DNA from 3 places in the Pseudalkalibacillus sp. JSM 102089 genome. Region 1 is predicted to be linked to each of the others. Evidence: riboswitches for the same ligand, from Rfam matches in the RefSeq annotation. Region 1 holds a riboswitch; each other region holds the start of a gene.
The links. Region 1 has a riboswitch for thiamine pyrophosphate ahead of tenA (thiaminase II). Riboswitches for the same ligand answer to the same signal wherever they lie in the genome.
Positions count from the first base shown of each region.

Region 2: it holds a riboswitch for thiamine pyrophosphate, as region 1 does, so the genes downstream of both, thiC (phosphomethylpyrimidine synthase ThiC) here and tenA (thiaminase II) in region 1, are expected to answer to the same signal.
Region 3: it holds a riboswitch for thiamine pyrophosphate, as region 1 does, so the genes downstream of both, thiE (thiamine phosphate synthase) here and tenA (thiaminase II) in region 1, are expected to answer to the same signal.

Region 1 is NZ_JBEWYW010000001.1:822,218-829,290, reverse strand. Features, by position in the region: partial or broken gene ABVF21_RS22790 (hypothetical protein) at 1-530, opposite strand, end outside; gene ABVF21_RS04160 (SDR family oxidoreductase) at 692-1,561, opposite strand; gene ABVF21_RS04155 (histidine kinase N-terminal domain-containing protein) at 1,707-2,870, shown strand; TPP riboswitch at 2,910-3,012, shown strand; gene tenA (thiaminase II) at 3,149-3,841, shown strand; gene ABVF21_RS04145 (ECF transporter S component) at 3,838-4,416, shown strand; gene ABVF21_RS04140 (ABC transporter ATP-binding protein) at 4,428-5,879, shown strand; gene ABVF21_RS04135 (energy-coupling factor transporter transmembrane component T family protein) at 5,857-6,651, shown strand; gene ABVF21_RS04130 (DUF3941 domain-containing protein) at 6,693-6,824, opposite strand; gene ABVF21_RS04125 (DegV family protein) at 6,902-7,073, opposite strand, start outside.
Region 2 is NZ_JBEWYW010000019.1:4,018-11,090, forward strand. Features, by position in the region: gene metE (5-methyltetrahydropteroyltriglutamate--homocysteine S-methyltransferase) at 1-1,986, shown strand, start outside; TPP riboswitch at 2,540-2,654, shown strand; gene thiC (phosphomethylpyrimidine synthase ThiC) at 2,793-4,577, shown strand; gene ABVF21_RS21605 (serine protease) at 4,600-4,767, shown strand; gene ABVF21_RS21610 (serine hydrolase domain-containing protein) at 5,437-6,438, shown strand; gene ABVF21_RS21615 (hypothetical protein) at 6,481-7,023, shown strand.
Region 3 is NZ_JBEWYW010000004.1:291,223-298,295, reverse strand. Features, by position in the region: gene thiO (glycine oxidase ThiO) at 1-527, opposite strand, end outside; gene ABVF21_RS12165 (thiazole synthase) at 544-1,308, opposite strand; gene thiS (sulfur carrier protein ThiS) at 1,313-1,510, opposite strand; gene thiE (thiamine phosphate synthase) at 1,507-2,142, opposite strand; TPP riboswitch at 2,355-2,471, opposite strand; gene ABVF21_RS12150 (M14 family metallopeptidase) at 2,527-3,714, opposite strand; gene ABVF21_RS12145 (LTA synthase family protein) at 3,881-5,755, opposite strand; gene ABVF21_RS12140 (ROK family glucokinase) at 6,049-7,020, opposite strand; gene nfsA (oxygen-insensitive NADPH nitroreductase) at 7,048-7,073, opposite strand, start outside.

The DNA of each region.
Region 1 (7,073 bases):
TTCGTATCAGCTGTGGAAGCTTGTAGAGGATCAAGCAGTCCTGGTACGCCACCAGCGGTGTATGTACCAGCACCAGCTGCTTGAACAATAGAAGTTACATCATTGGAACGCATGTAAAATCCTCGCGTGTTTGCTCCAAATGTAAAAGTAGGCTCGTTACTAGTAGTTGGATCGGGACTAATTGTGAAATCTGTCCCATTTGGGTCAGTAAAAGTAACAGAATTATTAATTTCAGATGTAATATCTTCGTTTACTGAAAGATAATTTCCTCCCCAGATTAATTCAGCATATAAAACGGTACTTCCAGCTGGTAATACTAAATTGGCCTCTGAGTTATTTAATGTATAATCAAGAGTGGTTCCTGGTGGAAAAGTTGGCACTTGAAGTGTTGTATCAGTTGTAATAAATGCTCCGATACTACCTTGTGTTCCTGCTTCATTAGCGTTAAGTAACTGACTTAAACCTAACGTATTTCCTGTAAATGTCATGGCTCCACATGTTCGGGTGGAGTATCGATTGATAAAAACCATAATGACAACCCCTATTGAACATACGTGTTCAAATATAGTCTAAAATTATTTTCTCTATACTATATGAATGCAGTAAAAAGACGTATAAACTCTTGTCCAATTGAATCTTAAAAATCATTTTTTATAGAGTAACTAATATAAAAAACCTCCCAAAGGAGGTTTTAAGATGATAAGAACTGTCCGCCATTAATGTGAATGGTTTGACCGGTCATATAAGAAGATCCGTCCGAACCAAGAAGAACGTAAGCTGCAGCCAATTCTTCTGGCTGACCCGGTCTCCCCATAGGTGTATTCGTACCAAAGTTTTTCACTTTTTCTGCTGAGAAGGTGGAAGGGATAAGCGGTGTCCAAATAGGACCAGGTGCAACGCTGTTGACACGAATTCCTTTTCCAACGAGCGACTTTGCGAGACTCCTTGTGAACGTAGTGATTGCGCCTTTTGTACTAGAGTAATCGATCAGCTGGTCATTGCCTTCATAGGCGGTTACGGAGGAAGTGTTAATGATTGCACTTCCATTTTTTAGATGGGGAAGAGCGGCTTTCGTCAGATGAAACATGGAAAAAACGTTGGTGCGGAATGTTTTTTCGAGCTGTTCAGCACTAATTTCTTCTATTCCCTGTTGGGGGTGCTGTTCTGCTGCATTATTAATTAAAATATCGAGCTGTCCGAAATGATCAATCACCTGTTTAATCAAATCGTAAGCAAAGCTTTCACTTCCAATGTCTCCCGGCAACAATAAACATTCGCTTCCGACTTCTTCGATTTTTTGCTTCGTAAGTTGCGCATCTTCATGTTCGTCAAGATAAACAATGGCGATTTTTGCTCCTTCTTTTGCATAAGCAATCGCAACGGCTTCACCTATCCCACTATCTCCTCCAGTAATGAGGACGACTTTATTCGTTAATTTTCCTGATCCTTTATAATCTGGGTCTTCCATTAAGGGCATTGGATTCATTTCTTGCTGAGATCCTGGTTGATGATTTTGATGTTGTGCTGGTTGTCCATCCGTTTGTCTAAAATCTGGTCGCATGGGATAGCTCCTTTCAAATCATATATATGTAAGGAGTTTCCAATAGAGAGAATTTCTAAACCTAAAGTCTGAGAATATAATGATGACATTTCCATTACATGATAAAATGAAACAAACCTATAATGTAGTTTGTGAGGCGAGAGGTATGAATTTTGATTTAAGCGAATCTGAATTTGAAGAACGATTTGCGTCGTTTTTGGAACAAAGTCAGCCCGAAATTGTAGAAAAGTGGCTGCTTGGCGCAAAAATTTCTCAAGAGGATCCTTATTATGAAGAAATCATTAAGAATGGGAAACGAACGGTTGAACTTATCTCTCGTTATATTCGTCTTCAGGATGAAAGCTGGATTATGACATTAACTAAGAAAATTGCCAATGAGCGAATTGAAGCAAATGTTAATATCGGAGAGTTTATTGCGAATATTAATTTTGGGAGATCAGTGGTGATCTCTGTCTTAAACGAATCATCATTTGATAGAGATGAACTTTCGAAAGGTATTCAAATCATTAATAATTACTTTAACGCCTATTCGTATCATTCAGTGACGGAATACACGAAGGTGAAGGATAATATCATTCATGATAAAAACAAATTTATACAAGAAATGCATAGTGATCGTTTAACCATTCTTGGTCAGCTAGGTGCGAGCTTTGCTCATGAGTTTCGCAATCCTCTTACCTCCATTAAAGGATTTTTAAAATTATTAGAAGATGATAGTGATGCTAATAATTTAATCGAGAAACATTATTTCGAAATCCTTAATAGCGAAATGAAAAGTCTAGAAGAGAAGGTAAGTCAATTTCTTTTCTTATCAAAAATGCGTGGGAGCGATGATCGCCCTCTTTCATTAAATTTAAGTGGATTATTAAGATATACTATTGAAATTCTTTATCCAAGACTACTAGAATCAAAGATAGAAGTGGAAACAGCAATTCATCCAGACATTCCACTGTTCGGTGTAGAAGAACAAATCAAACAAGTCATTCTTAATATTATGATTAACTCGATTGAAGAGTTAAATGAAAATAAAATCGATCATCGAAAAATTGAGATGAGCGCAAAAGAAAACCATGGACGAATCACGATTGAAATTTCCAATAACGGACGGCAAATTTCATCGCATCTTGTTGAAAGTATCTTTCAACCGTTCATTAGTACAAAAAAACTAGGGACGGGTCTTGGATTGTCTGTTTGCAAGCAAATTATTGAAAAGCACGAAGGTGTGATTTCAGTGCGATCAAATCCAGAAAAAACAACTTTTGTTATCGAACTTCCAGTAATGGTTGACAAAGGTGTGAAAGAAGAGTAGCTTAATAGTTATCAAACTATCAATCAAAAAAGCTTTTTATATATCCACTAGGGGAGTCATTTATATGACTGAGACAGGATGTCCTGGACCCTTTGAACCTGATCTGGTTAGCGCCAGCGGAGGAAAGTGGAGACGGATGCCACCGCAGCCGCTCCATTTTTGGAGCGGCTTTTGAACGTTGTAAAAAAACGTTGAGTCGCTTCAGAAATGACGGAACAACGGCATTCAAGCTCCTTTCCTCTTTATCAGTTGGATGAAAAGCGGAGAGGAGTTTTTTTATGTCGTTTACTGAACAGTTAAGAGAGGAAGCAGCACCAATTTTTGAAGGAATCTTTAACCATCCATTTGTAAGAGGAATTGCGGAGGGAAAGTTAGAGAAGGAACAGCTTGTTCACTATGTAAAGCAGGACTTTGAATATTTGAATACATTTGTTCGAATCTATGGCATTGCGCTATCGAAATGTGAAAACAGAGAAGAGATGGCGCTTTTCACTGAACAAATATCATTTGTACTCCATAGTGAGGTTCATCCTCATAATAATTTGTGTCAAGCTGCAGGCGTCACTTATGAAGAACTGCAAGGCTATCCCCTCGCCCCGACGGCACACCATTATACGAGGCATATGCTTGACGCTGCTCATTCAGGTACGCTCGGAGAAATCGTTGCAGCGCTTCTGCCATGTCCATGGACATACCTTGAGATTGGTCAGCGTTTAATGGAAGAGGTTAATCCTAAAGAAGATCATCCTTTTTATGATTGGATTACGTTTTACGGAGAGAAGTCAATGGAACCAGTGACGGATCAACTAAGAAAAATCCTCGATCAGTGGGCTGAGACGGCACCTGAAAGAGAATTGAAGCGAATCAGGGACTATTTCATTCTTAGCTGTCAGTTGGAATATGGTTTCTGGGAAATGGCTTATCAAGTAGAAGAGTGGCCAATCTCCCTCCAAAAAGGTGAGCGGGTATGAAACGACTAAAGCTTTCGGACATTTTGATTACGATCGTGATTGCCCTTGTTTTTGGGATTATTTATAAATTGTGGGGACCGGTCTATAACGTCTTTAAACCATTTGGCCTTCATATTGGTGATGTGATTTACGGAATGTGGTTTATTGCGGGAACTGTGGCAGTGCTTCTTCTTCGTAAGCCTGGTGTGGCACTACTTGCAGAAACAGCTGCAGCTTCTGGTGAATTTCTTGTTGGTTCAGAATATGGATTATCTGTTCTTCTATATGGAATTGTTCAAGGATTAGGAACGGAATTAATGTTTGCCTTATTTGGCTATAAACGATACACCGCATTTGTTGCGGCGCTTGGAGGGATTGCTGCTGCGGTAGGCTCCATTGTCATGGATGCTGCCTATGGATATGTGATGGACCTTGCTCTATGGAATTTACTACTTCTCATTGGTGCTAGGTTAATAGGTGGTTTTCTACTAGCTGGGCTACTTGCTTATTTCCTTGTAGAAGCTCTAGAGAAAACAGGTGTTACTAGCTTGGTTAGACCAGCAAGTGATGAAGATTATAAGGCGTTAGATCAGTAAGGAGTGGTTATATGAAAGTGGGTGTATCAAACCTTCGTGTAAAATATGCGGGAGCGGAAACGCTGTTATTTAATAAATTATCTCTTGAGATTGCAGAAGGGGAAAAGGTCTTATTTCTTGGTCCGAGCGGTTGTGGTAAATCCACTCTTCTGCAAATATTATCTGGGTTAATACCAAATGCCGTTCCAGTGCCTATGAAGGTAGATGCCAAAAGCATTCCAAAATCTTCAGGCGTCGTATTTCAAGATCCTGATTCTCAGTTTTGTATGCCATATGTGGATGAAGAGATGGCATTCGTACTGGAAAATCGTGCTGTCCCGCAACCTGAAATGGAAGGGTTAATTCGTCATTATCTTGAGAAGGTAGGTCTTTCCTTTAAGGATCCGCATATTGAGATTAATTCACTTTCACAAGGAATGAAACAGCGACTAGCCATTGCATCCATGCTTGCACTTGAGCCAGACGTGATTTTTTTGGATGAACCGACCGCATTACTTGATCCTGCAGGTACTTCTGACGTATGGAAAACAATTAAGCAAATTAATGCTACACAAACAATGATTATTGTGGAGCATAAGATTAATGAAGTGATTGATTTTGTTGATCGCATCGTCCTTTTCGATTCAGAGGGAAGGATTATCGCAGATGCCGACCCAAAAAGTATCTTCTCCTTTTATAAACATAAGATGAAAGAATATGGGATTTGGTATCCGGGCGTATGGGAAGAACATACAAGTGAAAAAAATCTTCCTGCATCGTATGTTAAAGGGGAAGAAATTCTTGAGATTAAACAGTTAAAAGGGTATCGTGGCAAAATCCCAAAAATTGAAGTGCATAATGGATCAGCTCATGAAGGAGAATGGATTGTGGTTACCGGAAAGAATGGAGCAGGTAAAAGCTCCTTTCTTTTAAGTTTAATGAATGTGATGAAAACGTCCGGGAAAAAGAGAGTAAAGAATCAGGAATTAAAATCGATCAAAGATTCCCGTGAGCAACTAGCTTTTGTTTTTCAAAATCCAGAATTTCAATTTGTCACGAATTCTGTCTATGATGAACTTGCTTATTCCCTTGAAATGATAGGAGATGTGGAAGTAGATCAAAAAGTAGCCCAGTGGCTTCAAGCATATGATCTTAAGCAAGTGCGAACTCTTCATCCGTACCAGCTTTCTACGGGGCAAAAAAGAAGGTTAAGCGTAGGAACGGCCATGTTTGGTTCTCAACCGATTCTCTTGTTAGACGAACCAACATTTGGTCAGGATGCAAGTAATACGTTTAAGTTGCTAGCTTTATTTGAACAATTAAGGTCAAAGGGAATGCTCATTATCATGGTGACGCATGATGAGGAGATTGTTCAAAATTATGGGACGAGAGAGTGGGTCATTGAAGAGGGTAAGCTAACCGCTGATCGAGAACTTCTGAGAAGGGAAGAGAGGGAACATCATGCAGTGGACTCTACAATATAAAGAAACATGGCTTCATCGTTTAAATCCTGCTTTCAAATTGGTGTTCATTTTAGCATTATTTATCCTTCTTTTATTCGTTCACAATCCAAATTTGATTAGCAATGTAACAGTGGTTCCATTAATTCTCGTCTTGTTCGCCACAGGACATCAGAAAAAGATACTAGCGATCTTAATGATTCCATTTTTGTTATTATTTTTCTCAAGTGCTTCTAGTATGATGTTCTTTGGTCAAGGAACAACGACTTGGTGGAAGTGGGGAATCGTTCATATTACAGAAGAGAGCTTCTTTCGAGGTCTTCACATCGGGTTTCGAGCTTTAAATTTCGCCTTGCTCGGACTTCTATTCGCTTTGACAACGAGGCCAGTATTTCTCTTCTATTCCCTCGTTCAACAGCTTAAAGTACCGCCTCGGTATGCCTATAGCTTTATGGCTGCTGTTCGGATTCTTCCTGTTATGATGGAGGAATTCCAACAGCTAAGAGCTGCATTACTTATTAGAGGTATAAAAAAGAAAAAAGGGTTCGCTCGAATCATGCAGTCTGTGACGCTTTATGCGGTGCCGTTGCTTTCTCAAAGTATTCGTAGAGCTCATCGCATTGCAGTTGCCATGGAAGCGAAGCAATTCAATAATAAGGAACGAACTTATTATTACAAACAGACCTTTTCGAGAGTAGACGTATATTTTATACTCTACATCACGCTAGGTTTTTCTCTTGCTTATTGGGGTGGTCTAACATTTCCTTACTTCGATATCACAGATGTTAGAAATTAAGAAACCGGCTGGTTAGCCGGTTTCTTTTCATTGCTTGATTTCTACAAGTGGTCAGTATCCTTAGAATACTGGTGTTTCCCGCCTTCACGATTTTCTTCTTTCAACTTGTTTTTCAACATTCGTTTAGCATTATGATCAACTGCTTTTTTATTATTATCTTTTGTTGATGACACGTTATGTCCTCCCTTGCTAGGATTGCCATGCACAATAATAGAGTACGCGATTATGCGACATCCTATGTAAAAGGAAGTTATTTATTTAAGAAAAACAATGCAAGTGTTCCTGGTCCTGAGTGAGAGCCAATCGTAGCGCCTACTTCATGAATGACAAAGTGCTCACTCCCATATGTGTCTTGAATCGCACTTTTTAATTTTTCAGCGCTTTCAAGGTCATCTCCATGTGATATGCCGATTAATTGAGAC
Region 2 (7,073 bases), on a different contig from region 1:
GGAACAAAAGGAGCGCCGGCAGCTGAAATGACAAAGTGGTATAACACGAATTACCACTACATTGTTCCTGAACTAAATGAGAGTACACCTTCTCTAGTTCATAATCGCCCGCTTGAGTATTACAGGGAAGCGAAACAGGAACTTGGTATTGAAGGGAAACCAGTGCTAATTGGTCCGATCAGCTTTGTTCTTTTATCGAAGGGATATGCTAAAGAGCAATTCAACGATGTGGTTTATCAGTTCCTTCCGCTATATGAACAGGTGCTGAATGAACTGGGGGAGGAAGGTGTCCAGTGGGTGCAATTCGATGAACCTGCACTTGTTACGACTCTTTCGGATGATGTAGTCAACCTATATAAAGAGGTGTATGAGGCGTTACATAATGCGGCACCAGAAGTAAACGTGCTTCTTCAGACGTATTTCGAGAGTGTGACCCATTATGAAGAAGTGACGAAACTCCCTGTTCAGGGAATTGGGCTTGATTTTGTGCATGACCGGAGTGAGAATTTGAAGGCTGTAAAAGAGAAAGGTTTTCCACAGGATAAGGTTCTTGTTGCAGGGTTGATCGATGGACGTAATGTTTGGCGATCGAAGCTTGATAAGAAAATTTCTCTATTGAATGAGCTAGCCCAAGCTGTTGATAAAGGTCGTATTATTGTTCAGCCGTCTTCAAGTTTGCTACATGTACCTGTTACGGTGAAGAGTGAGAAGGACATTCCAGATGTGCTGTTTAACGCTCTTTCATTTGCTGATGAGAAGCTTGATGAAGTCGTTTTACTTGCGCAGGGACTCGAAAAGGGAGAATCGGCTATTCAATTGGAGATCAAGTCAAGTGTAAAAGCTATTCAAGAACTTAATCATTCTCCACAGCGGAATAATAAGCAGGTGCAGGAAACGATTCACAATCTCGGAGAAGCAAAACGGAAAGCACCGTTTAAAGTTCGTCATGACTTACAGCAAAAGTCGTTACAGATTCCGTTCCTTCCAACGACAACGATTGGAAGCTTTCCGCAGACAAAGGAAGTGCGCAAGCAGCGTTTGCAATGGAGGAAGGGTGAACTAAGCGATGCTGCATACGAGACGTACATTAAAGAAGAAATTAAGAAATGGATTGACATTCAGGAAGAGATTGGTCTCGATGTCCTTGTGCATGGTGAGTTCGAGCGAACTGATATGGTGGAATACTTTGGTGAGAAATTAAACGGGTTTCAATTTACGAAATTTGGATGGGTTCAGTCCTATGGTTCGCGCTGTGTGAAGCCACCGTTGATTTTTGGTGATGTCTCTTTTAATACGCCAATGACGGTAAAAGAAACCATCTATGCTCAGTCATTAACAGATAAGCATGTAAAAGGCATGTTGACAGGACCGATCACGATTGTGAACTGGTCGTTCGTACGGGATGATCGAACAAAGACTGAAGTAGCGAATCAAATTGCACTTGCGCTTCGAGAAGAAATAGAGGAGCTTGAACGAAATGCCATACTTGTGATCCAGGTCGACGAGCCGGCACTTCGTGAGGGTCTTCCACTGAAGGAAGAACTGCATGACAGTTATTTGAAAGCTGCAGTCTATGCGTTTAAATTGGTAACCTCCTCCGTGGAGAATGAGACGCAAATCCATACGCATATGTGCTATTCGGAATTTGAGGAAATCATTGGCTCGATTAAAGCTTTGGACGCAGATGTGATCTCGATTGAAACATCGAGAAGCCACGGCGAGCTAATTAAGGCTTTTGAAGACAGTACGTATGAACGGGGAATTGGGCTTGGTGTGTATGATATTCACAGTCCCCGCGTTCCTGAGCTTAGTGAGATGAAACGAAGCATTGATCGAGCGCTTCAGGTACTGGATCCAAAGCTGTTCTGGATCAATCCAGACTGTGGATTGAAGACAAGGGGCGTAGAGGAAACAGTTGAAGCATTGAAAGTGATGGTAGAGGCGGCTAAGCAAACAAGGGGAAAATATCTCGCCCAAAAGAATTAAGAATTAAGAAATAAGAATTAAGAGAATTGCGTGGACAGTTCGAGACAAATAAAAATCTTGGTCAGGCCCCACTTCTACCCCGATCTGTTTTTTTCTAAATGAAAAAACCTCCTGAATGGTATAAGGGCACTGAAAAAGCCTATTCAATGAAAAAAGAAATCAACCACCTACTATATATTGGCGGTTGATTTCTTTTTATTTTCAATATGTTGTTGCATTCGATGGATTTAATTGGGAAATCAAGTTTTTCAGTGTCCTCGAATAATATAATGGGTCCGATGAAATAACGACCATTAGGAGGTTTTGCTCATGCTTCGACTAGTAGCTCTGCAAAATACCTCATCGATTTTTATAGATAAGGTTGTCTAGAATAGTCCGGAAAAAATCAAGAAGATATCCTACAGAGCTCTAACCACAGTTCGCAGGAACACAATGGCTTATCCCATCAAGAAATCCATAAATTTCGGTAAGGAATCTAAAAAACATTGTGTGATTCTCAGGTTAGGGATTGGTTTTTTCATAAGACTCATATATAATGAAGTCAAAATTGAATAGAATTAACTAGGGGAGCCCGATGAGCCGGGCTGAGAAGGAAATGCCTTGAAGTTTCTTGACTCTTTGGACCTGATCTGGATCATGCCAGCGTAGGGAAGTTAGAATAATCATCAATGCAATGCTACTTCTGATACATATTAGCCGGGTCCAACCATTTACTATGGACCCGGCTTTTTTTATATGTTTCGATAGGCTTCTCCAGTTGGTGTGGTCAATCTCGTCCTTTATACCAAAAAAAAGGAGAGTTTATTATGTCATCATCTTCACTAAACAAAGAAAACATTTCCATTATGTCCAGTTTTTCAGGTAGTCAAAAGGTATACGTGCCAGGTTCAAGAAACGACATAAAAGTACCCATGCGTGAAATTGAGTTAAGTCCAACAACGGGGACATTTGGAGAAGAGGAGAACCCTCCAGTACGTGTGTATGATACTAGTGGCCCTTATACAGACCCAAATTATTCCGTGGATATTACCAAAGGTCTTCCAGCTCTTCGTAACTTATGGATTCAAGAACGAGGCGATGTGGAAGAATATGAAAAGCGTGAAATCAAACCTGAAGATAATGGGTATAAGGATGAAAATGATCCTCGTACAAACGAAAAAGTGTTCCCTGGATTAAGCCGTAACCCATTGCGTGCCAAAAAAGGGAGAAATGTTTCACAACTTTATTATGCTAAACAGGGGATGATCACTCCTGAAATGGAATTTATCGCAATAAGGGAAAATATGGATCCGGGGTTTGTGCGAGATGAAGTGGCAAAAGGTCGTGCGATTATCCCTTCTAATATTAATCACCCAGAGACTGAACCTATGATTATAGGTCGCAATTTCCATGTTAAAATTAACGCTAATATTGGAAATTCAGCTGTTTCATCATCTATTGAACAGGAAGTCGAAAAAATGACCTGGGCCACCCGGTGGGGCGCCGATAATATCATGGATTTATCAACGGGGAAAGACATTCACACCACTCGCGAATGGATCATTCGAAACTCATCCGTTCCGGTGGGTACCGTCCCGATTTATCAAGCATTAGAAAAAGTCAATGGTATTGCTGAGGATCTTACATGGGAGGTTTACCGAGATACGCTGATTGAACAAGCAGAGCAGGGGGTGGATTACTTCACAATCCATGCAGGTGTTTTATTGCGATATGTGCCACTAACTGCAAAACGTTTAACTGGTATTGTTTCTCGTGGTGGATCAATTATGGCACAGTGGTGCTTATATCACCACCAAGAAAGCTTTTTGTATACACATTTTGAAGATATTTGTGAGATTATGAAATCCTATGATATTTGCTTCTCCTTGGGGGATGGCTTACGTCCTGGGTCCATTGCTGATGCAAATGATGAAGCCCAGTTTGCTGAATTGGAAACGCTTGGAGAACTAACAAAAATTGCGTGGAAGCATGATGTTCAGGTAATGGTTGAGGGACCAGGACATGTGCCAATGAATCTTATTAAAGAAAACATGGATAAACAATTAGAAATATGTGAAGAAGCTCCCTTTTATACACTTGGACCACTTACAACTGATATAGCTCCCGGGTATGATCACATTACTTCTGCAATTGGTGCAGCAATGATCGGTTGGTATGGTACGGCAATGCTTTGTTACGTCACGCCAAAAGAACATCTAGGTCTCCCTAATAAGGATGATGTGCGTGAAGGCGTTATTACTTATAAAATTGCAGCCCATGCAGCTGATTTAGCAAAAGGACATCCAGGGGCCCAAAAACGTGATGACGCCTTATCAAAAGCACGTTTCGAATTTCGTTGGAGAGATCAATTTAACTTATCTTTGGATCCGGAACGTTCTATTGAGTATCATGATGAAACCTTACCTGCTGAAGGTGCAAAAACGGCACACTTTTGTTCCATGTGTGGACCGAAATTCTGTAGTATGAGAATTTCCCAAGATATTCGTAATTACGCAAAAGATAATGAGCTATTTACGAAAGAGGCTATTGAAAAAGGAATGCAGGAAAAAGCTGAAGAGTTCAAGAAATCTGGAGCAAATATTTATCAATAGCCTTTTTGAGGAGGGGATATGTGTGAAAGTTCAAAAAATTGAAGAAGAAATTAATCAAACGAAAAATCACCTATCCTTTTTAGAGAATTCTTTAAAGGAAATTCAAGAAAATTGCGAACATCAGTTTAAAGGAGATCAAAATTTTGAAAGATGTTTGAAATGTAATAAGGTAGAAATATTATATTACTAACTGTGGAAAAGCTGACGCAAGCTAAAATAGAGGTTCTGAAAAAGTCTATTCTATAGGATGCTCCTATGTATAATTAATAAATTTGATTAGAAAGACATACAAACGACAAGAACAATTGAACTATCTGTTATTAAAGACTTGAACTGAATAATTTAACTTTGATAGGGTACTATTAACGTTCCAATTATATAAGTTGAATTAATGATTCTGTTCTTCAACAAACGGGTATAGAATTTAAAAATATTTTAGTGGATGCATGCGTGTCTTTTCCGAATGTGCAGGAAATCAAGCTGAAAGTCAAAAAATTTTCCAGTATGTCAATCAGAGACATGTCGAAGTTATCGATCGACTTTGCTTAATAATGTAATTTAAAATCATATGTTCAACTAATATAGGGGCAAATAAAATGCTGAAAATAAATTGAAATCAGTAGTAAAAAAGGGGCAGCGTAAAACGTTGTCCTTTTTTACTACTGACCAATAATGATTCCATAATAATAGCAAATAGAATTTTGATGAAAAATATGTATGTCTTTCAAATTATCTTGATATCGAGTCTTCAAGAATCTCGGAGCTTATCTGTAATAAGATAAGTTCTTTTTTTCATTGAGCTAATTGTCATTTTTTGAAATAATTGGTATTGGGTTTGGTGGAGGGAGAGGATTTTAGAATGAAAGCAAATTATGAGAAATTAGTTTCTTGGGTTGAAAATATTAAAGAGTTAAATCAAAGCTCAGCAGCTTCTTTATTGATACTTAAAGACAATAAGGTTGTTTTGGAGCATTATAGTGGAACCCACTCCAATAATAATACAAGTCCAATCACAGAGAGTTCTAGATTTAATGTAGCTTCTGCGAGAAAAAGTTATTTAGGGTTGTGTGTCGCTTACGCTATCTATGATAAAAAAATAAGTGATATTGATGATTATGTAAGTCGTTACTTTGATGATCTGGATTCTGAGATACTTGGTGAGACTAAAATAAGGCATTTGGTCACTCACACTCATGGATTAGATGAAAGTACGAATGGTGAACTAATAAGAGAGTTCAAACCAGGTGAAAGTTGGGCATATAGAGGAATAAACATTAAGCTTATTACGCAGTTAATCAATAAATTATATGGTAAACCATTTACTGAATTATTACGTGAAAAAGTATTTGTCCCAATGGGTTTTCACAAAACTTGGTGGGAAACTGAAGATAGTATTGATTTGGTAAGTGTCATTATTGATCCAGAGAAGGATGGAGAAGACACAACGGGAAGTACGGATAATGGCATGGAGTCTAACCTTTTTGTGTCTACCCAAGAATTTGCAAGCTGGGGTAGTCTCTTCTTAAATAAGGGAAAGTTTAATAACAAACAAATTGTACCAAAAGAAGTTATTGAATTAGCTAATGAAATACATACTCCTAATGAAATAGATAAAGAATTACCTCGAAACGGATTTTTCTGGTTTGTTAATGATCTACCTAGAGAAATGAGCGAATTAGGTGACCGGGTACCAGCTGGATCTTATCAAATTCTCGGTGTCACTGGTCCAACATTACTTGTTATTCCAAAATATAGTGTCGTTATCGCAAAGATGTATAACAAGAGATACAATTACGGAAATGAAAACTACCTCTATTATCTTAAAGAGTTTAGTAATATTGCTGCTGATACATTTCAGTAGTAGTGTATTGTTTAACAAAGGTGAAAGGAGGAGTATTAATAAGTGATTAAGACAAAAGTGATAACAATTGCTTCGGTTTCAGGTGGTGGAAAAACTGCAGTTACGGAAGAATTAAGAAAAAGACTAAGCACTTCTGAAGCGCTGTATTTTGATAAATATGATTTTGAAGGAGCACCAGATGACCTCGTTAAATGGGTTGAGGACGGACCTGATTACAACCAATGGAACTTGGAACCCCTCAAAGCAGATTTAGAATCATTTTTAGAAAGAGAAGAACCTCCAGCATACATAATAATTGATTATCCATTCTCATATAAGAATGATAAATTGAAGGAATTTATTGATCTATCGATTTATATTGATACTCCATTGGACATAGCTATGGCAAGACGAATTCTAAGAGATCACCCTAAAACCACTTCTATCGAAATCAATGATGAATTAAATTATTATTTGAAATTTGGTAGAGGCGCCTATTTAGAAATGGGAAATGCAATAAAACCAAACTCAGACTGCATAGTAGATGGAACATTAAAAATTGTTGATATTGTTGATGCTATATTGCACAAGATTGAAACCTTATAGTAGATATAAATTAATAATATCTCGATACTAGGTCTTGCATTATATCGGAG
Region 3 (7,073 bases), on a different contig from region 1:
CCCGCATTCTCTATCACCCGAACACCTAACTTGCGACAAGCATCTAAAAGTGCTGAGACGTAGCCAGGAGCATAAATATGTGACTCTTCTGGACACCATAATGCTGCAACAACATCTTGAGAAAGGCCTGGCTCTTTCACTCTTACTTCGTCAGCATTTAATATTGTAGATTCAACGTTAAACTTACGTTGCCAGGCCTGCTTTGTCTCAAGAGACAGCCGATCAGCCTCATGATAGATACAATAAAGACTGCCGCTCTCGCAATATTCAAAATCAACTTCTGAATTCTGTTTGATTTCTTCCTGCCATTTCGGGAAAAGCTTTAAACTATGTTGGCAAAGTCTGAAAAAATCATCTGGATCTTCTTCAATTTCCGAATAAGGCGCAAGCATGCCTGCAGCTGCACCTGAAGCTTGCCCCCCACACTTATGAGCTTCTACTACAGTCGTTTCATGTCCCCTCGTACGGCATTCATATGCTATGGAGAGACCAATCACACCGCCTCCTACAACCGTAATGTTAGCCATGATCGCCCTCCTTCTATTAATTTCGTACCGGACTACTTGCAGTGGCGTACTTCTTTTTAGGAATTCTTCCTGCAACGTAAGACAATCTTCCTGCTCTAATAGCCAACTTAACTGACTCAGCCATCATGACAGGGTTTCTCGCTTTCGCTATGGCTGTATTAAGGAGGACTCCATCTGCCCCAAGCTCCATCGCTTGTGTTACATCAGATGCATGTCCAAGACCCGCATCGACTATGACTGGTACCTTCAGTTGTTCTGTAATTAGTTCAATATTGTATGGATTTAAGATGCCGAGACCAGTTCCAATAGGAGATCCCCCTGGCATGACAGCCGCTGCACCTGCTTCTTGTAGTCGATAGCAAAGTGCTGGATCATCAGAAGTATACGGTAAAACAACAAAACCTTCTTTAGCAAGAACCTCTGTAGCTTTCAAGGTTTCCACCGGATCAGGGATTAGCATTTTTTCATCTCGACTAACTTCGATTTTTATCCAATCACTTAAGCCAGATGCTTTTGCTAAACGAGCGATGCGAATGGCTTCTTCAGCAGTCGTAGCTCCGGAAGTATTGGGCAAATAGTGAAATGATTGATTCTCGATGTGCTGTAAGATCGCATCTTCATTTGGTGCAGTAAGATTCACTCTTCGAATAGCAAATGTGAGAACTTCTGCTTCAGAAGCTTCAATTGCTTTATTTTGAACATATGGATTTGGATATCTTCCCGTGCCAAGAAACAAGCGGGAAGAAAGTTCTTTACCAGCTATTGTTAATTTATCATTCATTCGGTCAACCCCCTCCTACAAAGTGGACAAGTTCAATTTTCATTCCTTCTTTTACTTCTGTATCGATCCATTCCGAGCGATCAATAATTGTTCCATTAACTTCAGTGACAACCAACCCTTCTTGCAAGCCAAAATGAGTAACAACTTCTTTCAATGTTGCCACTTCTAAATCATGCTGCTCTCCATTAACTAGTAATGTCACTTGGGAATCACCTCTTTTTGAATGGATTGAATAAATGCTTCGCACGTGCCTTTAATATCGGCACTACCAACTACTTCACTAATGACACATACTCTAGAAGCACCTGAATGGAGGACGTCCGAAACATTATGCAATTTGATGCCGCCGATGGCTACAAACGGAATAGATATTTCTGCTGCAACTTCTTTGAGATAGTCAGTTGTTACTGGATCAACAACATCGCTTTTGCTATTTGTGGGAAAGACTGGCCCAGCCCCAATGTAATCAGCACCACGCTGCTCTGCTTCACGCGCTTCTTCTATTCGATGTGTGGAGATACCTATGATCTTATTAGGTCCAACAATCTTCCTTGCTACCTCTAAAGGTAAATCATCCTGACCGAGATGAATGCCATCAGCATCAACGGCTAGCGCAATATCAATGTGATCATTCACAATAAAAGGAACTTCATATTTTTGTGTTAGCTCCTTTAATCTCAAAGCTTTTTCTAGTACAACCTTTTTAGAATTCGTCTTATCACGCAATTGAATAATATCAGTACCACCTTGTATCGCTTGCTCCATTACCTCAACTAGGTCTCGATCAGGGTGGAATTCTTCCCCTGTAATGACGTATAATTTAAAATCCTTCATTATTTACCTCCTCTAATACTTTTAACCTTAAGCCTATGTTAACGAGCTTTGTTGATTTTCGGCTCAATTACGCTCTGTGATAACCAATCGCTTCGAGCTAAAAATCGAGAATCAAGAGTATAAGCTACCACCGTAAACGCTTAAAAACGATTAACATAAAACACACTAAAAAACCCCATTCCGCGTAAGGAATGGGGGTAGTAATACGTAATCAATACTGCTACCGACTTCCCTACGCTGGTATCAACCAGATCAGGTTCAAGGGTAAAAGAAATGACGGTTTCTTTTTCTCAGCCTTCCCTTACATGAAGGCACCCCTAGTCTTTGGAATTATGAAATTAAGTTTATTATGACAAAGAAGTGATTAAAAAACAAGCCACTAACCTACATATACAGAGAAGAAAGGAAAATCCCTAATGTATCTTGGTAAATAGTGTTGAAATCAGAAGTAGGCAAAGGACTTTCCCCTTTTCCAATTTCTACGGTAAAACCCGGTCTTCTAAAGTCTTGAATAAACCAATCCTTGTATCCAGCGAAACTATCAACATAGCGAACTGCTCGATAACCGCTCAGTCGCGAAAATTCTCTCACCAAGATTTCTGACTCAGGAGGTTCAAGTCCTTCGAAACCCCAAAAGATCACTTCACCTTGAGAATGAAATGCTAGCGCACGATCAAATTTCTTTCTTCTCGTCAGGTCTGCGATCGCTATTGCTTCTGGCTCTGTAAGCGGTGCTTTTCCCGGGTAATTTCTTGGAGAAGGTTTTGTTGGTTTTCGTTCAGCTTCTATTTCCCATTTAGCAGGATACTGATTGTTTAAATCAACTCCCCTAATGTTCGCCTTCCATCTGTTAAATTGTTCACTTCCATTATTAATTTGATCCGCCAATGAGCGGTAAGGTTCTTCTTCAGGTAATCCATTAATGACAAGATCCACTCCATCTGGGTTTACCATGGGTACAAGAGAGAGAGAAGTCGTTTCATATAGAGATGGGAGGTAAACACCGCTCAATCTCTGACTATTCGTCAATTCACGAGAATAATCATCTACAAATTTCATAATGAGAGTTGAGGTTAACCATTCATTAGCATGAAATGCTCCATTCATATGAACTTTTTTCTTTCCTGTTCCCACTACTAGTTCTGGGATTGGCTTTTCCATGACAGATTCGCCAATGATGGATCGTTTAATAAATGGATAAACAGCAAGTATTTTTCGAATATCATTAACAAGGGTTTGATAATCGTAATTTTGATTTGGGTTAATGAGTGACCACGTTACACGAATCGGTATATTCACTTTTTCTCCTGGTTGTAACGAAAAAGGATTCGAATCGTTTAGCAAAAGAACACCATCTAGGGGTGTTCCGTACCATCCTGCTATTTTCCATAATGTATCTCCTGGCTTAATGGTATAACTTTTCGTGACAAACCCAGGGATCTGAATTTGTTCTCCGACTATAAGTTGATCAGGATTCTCAAGATTATTACTATCTAATATTAATTGAAGTGGAATTTGAAACACTCGGCTATATTTCCAAAGGCTATCCCCACTCTTCACCCTAATTTTCATGTCATACCCTCCCACATTTCATATCCTTCTTACAATGATATGAAATAATGAGTGATGCATATGCTACATAATTAGGACATATTAGCCTTATTGCTCGCCTCAGAAAAAGTTCACTACAATACAAAAACCCCACCTAATATCCAAGGTGGGGTTTGCATCTTTCATGCTATTTTTCTATTTCTGTATCCTCTTGTTGCTCATCATGCTTGCCTAAGAAACGTAGAAGGTCTCCATAAACGATTTTATCTGAGTAGGCAAGATCAGTTTTTGCCTTCTCCATGTATGGTTCACAGGCTGATTTATCCGTTTCTTCTCCTGTTTCTTTGTCATAACAGACACTTTTAGTGTATAGATTATTTTCAGTAATGAAGCTTCCATCGCGAAGGATAGTGAAATTATCCTGTTCTTTTGCAAAAAGATCGTTACCAAATTTAATCATATCCTTCGTATCAATACCAAGCAGGTGCATAATTGTCGGCTTCAAATCAATTTGACCACCGACCTGTTCCATCACTTCCCCTTCTTGGCCAGGAATATGAACAACGAGCGGAACTTTTTGAAGCTCCGTGGATTCAAATGGTGTGATTTCTTTGCCTAAGAATTCTCCCATAGCTTTGTTATGGTTCTCAGAAATTCCATAGTGATCACCGTACATGACGAAGATCGAATCTTCATAAAGTCCTTCTTCTTTCATTCGCTCAAAGAATTTCTTTAGAGCTTCATCTTGATATCGAACCGTAGTGAAATATCTGTTAACAGTTCCATCATCTGAAGTCCACTCTGGAATATATTCATCCTCTGATTCAAGTGTAAAAGGAAAGTGGTTTGTTAATGTAATGTATTTAGCATAGTAAGGTTCCGGTAGCGTTTCTAAATATTTAATGGATTGATCAAAGAAATATTCATCTTTCAATCCCCATCCGATTGAATTATCAGGCGTTACTGTAAAATCATTAATGTCATAGAACTTATCGTATTTAAGGGAGTCATACATAACGTCACGGTTCCAGAAGCTTTTGTTATTCGCATGGAAGACAGCGTTATAGTATCCATTCTCACTTAATATTTCTGGTGATGCATTGTATTCGTTCCCTGAATGGGTAAAGAATACAGCTCCACTTGGAAGTCCATATAATGAATTCTCAAGAATAAATTCGGAGTCAGAAGTTTTACCCTGAGCTGTTTGATGATAGAAATTCGGGAAATAATAACTTTCATCTATAAGATCATTTAAGAAAGGCGTAATTTCTTCTCCATCCACTTCTTCATTCACTACAAAACTCTGTGTGGATTCTAACGATACAAGGATGATGTTTTTCCCTTCAGCTTCACCAAACATTTCAGGATCTGGCTCAACGTGGTTAGCTTTTACATAGTTTTCAATATCTACGATCTCACTGCCATCCGCAAATGCTCGCTGTGCTTTTGCTTTGGACTGAAGAACAGCGTCATAAACGTGGTAGTTATAAGTACCAATATATTTTATGAGCATTTCACGATCAAACGTACGAGTTAAAAGCTGCGGGCGTTCTGTTTCTGCAAGCCCAACATTAACAGCAAAAAGAGCTATAGCGCTAGCAAATACAATAGCAATTTCTTTCTTCTTAACCGTGTACGCCTTCGTTTTTCTTACGAAAAGGAAAACTGCCAGAATAATGATATCTACAAAGAGCAAGAAATCAAAACCGCTTACAAGTTCAGCAATACTATTACCAAGCTCCCCCATATTATTCGTTTGAAACAACAATGGTATTGTTATAAAATCAGTAAATTCACGGTAGTATACGACGTTTGCAAATAGGATAAATGAGCCAATAAAATTAATGACCAGTAGTACTCTGTTGCGATACTTTGGTGAGGCAAATAGGGCAAAACCGAGGAATAGCAATACAGAACTAATTGGGTTTAGCAGTAATATAAACCCTTCCATTTTATTTTCAGGTTCAATGTTGAAAGCAAATTCGTACACCAAATACGTTTTTAACCACAGCATAAAGGCTACGATTAGGAAAAAAGAATACTTATTTTGTAGCTTTTTCATGTTTTCTTAGTACCTCCTTAGTTGAATATAAGGAAAAGCTACCATTACTTTCTACGACCATACATAATCGCTATGATAGTATGTTTTCGAAATTTAATCAACTAACTTTTGTCCTTATTTTAGTATTTCTTTCACAATTATTTTGATTCTGAGCTTCCTGTCTGTTAGTAATAACGAATGAAATGGACAAAAAGTTTCATTTGGGCAATTTTTTTACAAAAAAAAAGAAAAGATCGAACTTAACTGATCTTTTCTTCCCTTGTTATAGCAGGCTGAAACATGAAAAACCAGGACTATTTCATCAATTTCGTTTTTACGAGCCACGCTCCTCCTATTACGCCAGCATCATTGCCGAGTGTGGCAATTGCAAAATCCGCACCTTTTCTAACTCTTGGCAATGCATATTTTTCAAATTGTTTTTTTAAGGGGGTAAGAAGCGCTTCGCCTGCTTTTGATACGCCCCCACCTATTACAATTTTAGAAGGATTCAAAGAATTAGCCAGGTTGGCAATCGCAAGTCCTAGATGGAAAGTTACATTATTCACTACTTCAACAGCATATGGATCCTGGGCCTCAGCGCCTTCAAAAATATCACGAGAAGTAATTTCACTCTTTTCTTGATAAATATGATATAGGACACTGTCCTGATGTGACATAAGTTTTTCCATCGCAATACGAACAACACCAGTCGCTGAGGCTACTGTTTCAAGGCAGCCTGTTTTGCCACAATTGCATTGCGCTCCACCATCAGGGATGGATGTAATATGACCTATTTCCCCCGCCATGCCATTCGTTCCATGAATGATTGTTCCATTCGTAATAATGCCTCCGCCTACTCCAGTCCCTAGCGTGACGCATAGTAAATCACGTGCTCCATCCCCTGCGCCACGCCACATTTCACCAAGAGCAGCAATGTTCGCATCGTTATCAATAATAACTGGTAACCCTGTTTCAACTTCAAGCTTGTCTTTTAAAGGAAAGTCTCGCCATCCAATGTTTACTGCGTGGTAAATAAATCCTGAATCCATTTCAATGAAACCTGGAGCTCCCATACCGATACCAGAAAACTTCTTTCTGCTAACATTCATTTCTTCCATCTTATCATCAATAGCACGAGCTATGTGAGTTGTGATATGACGACCAGCTTCCGATTTATCAGTAGGAATTTCCCATTTACTAATAATTTCACCATAAAAATCAAGGAATGAAAGCTTGATAGTTGTTCCACCTAAATCAACACCAATGAGCCATTTTTCTTCTTTCATCTTAATCCACCTTTCGCAAGTAACACTCTATTTCAGAGGAAAACCTTTCTTTT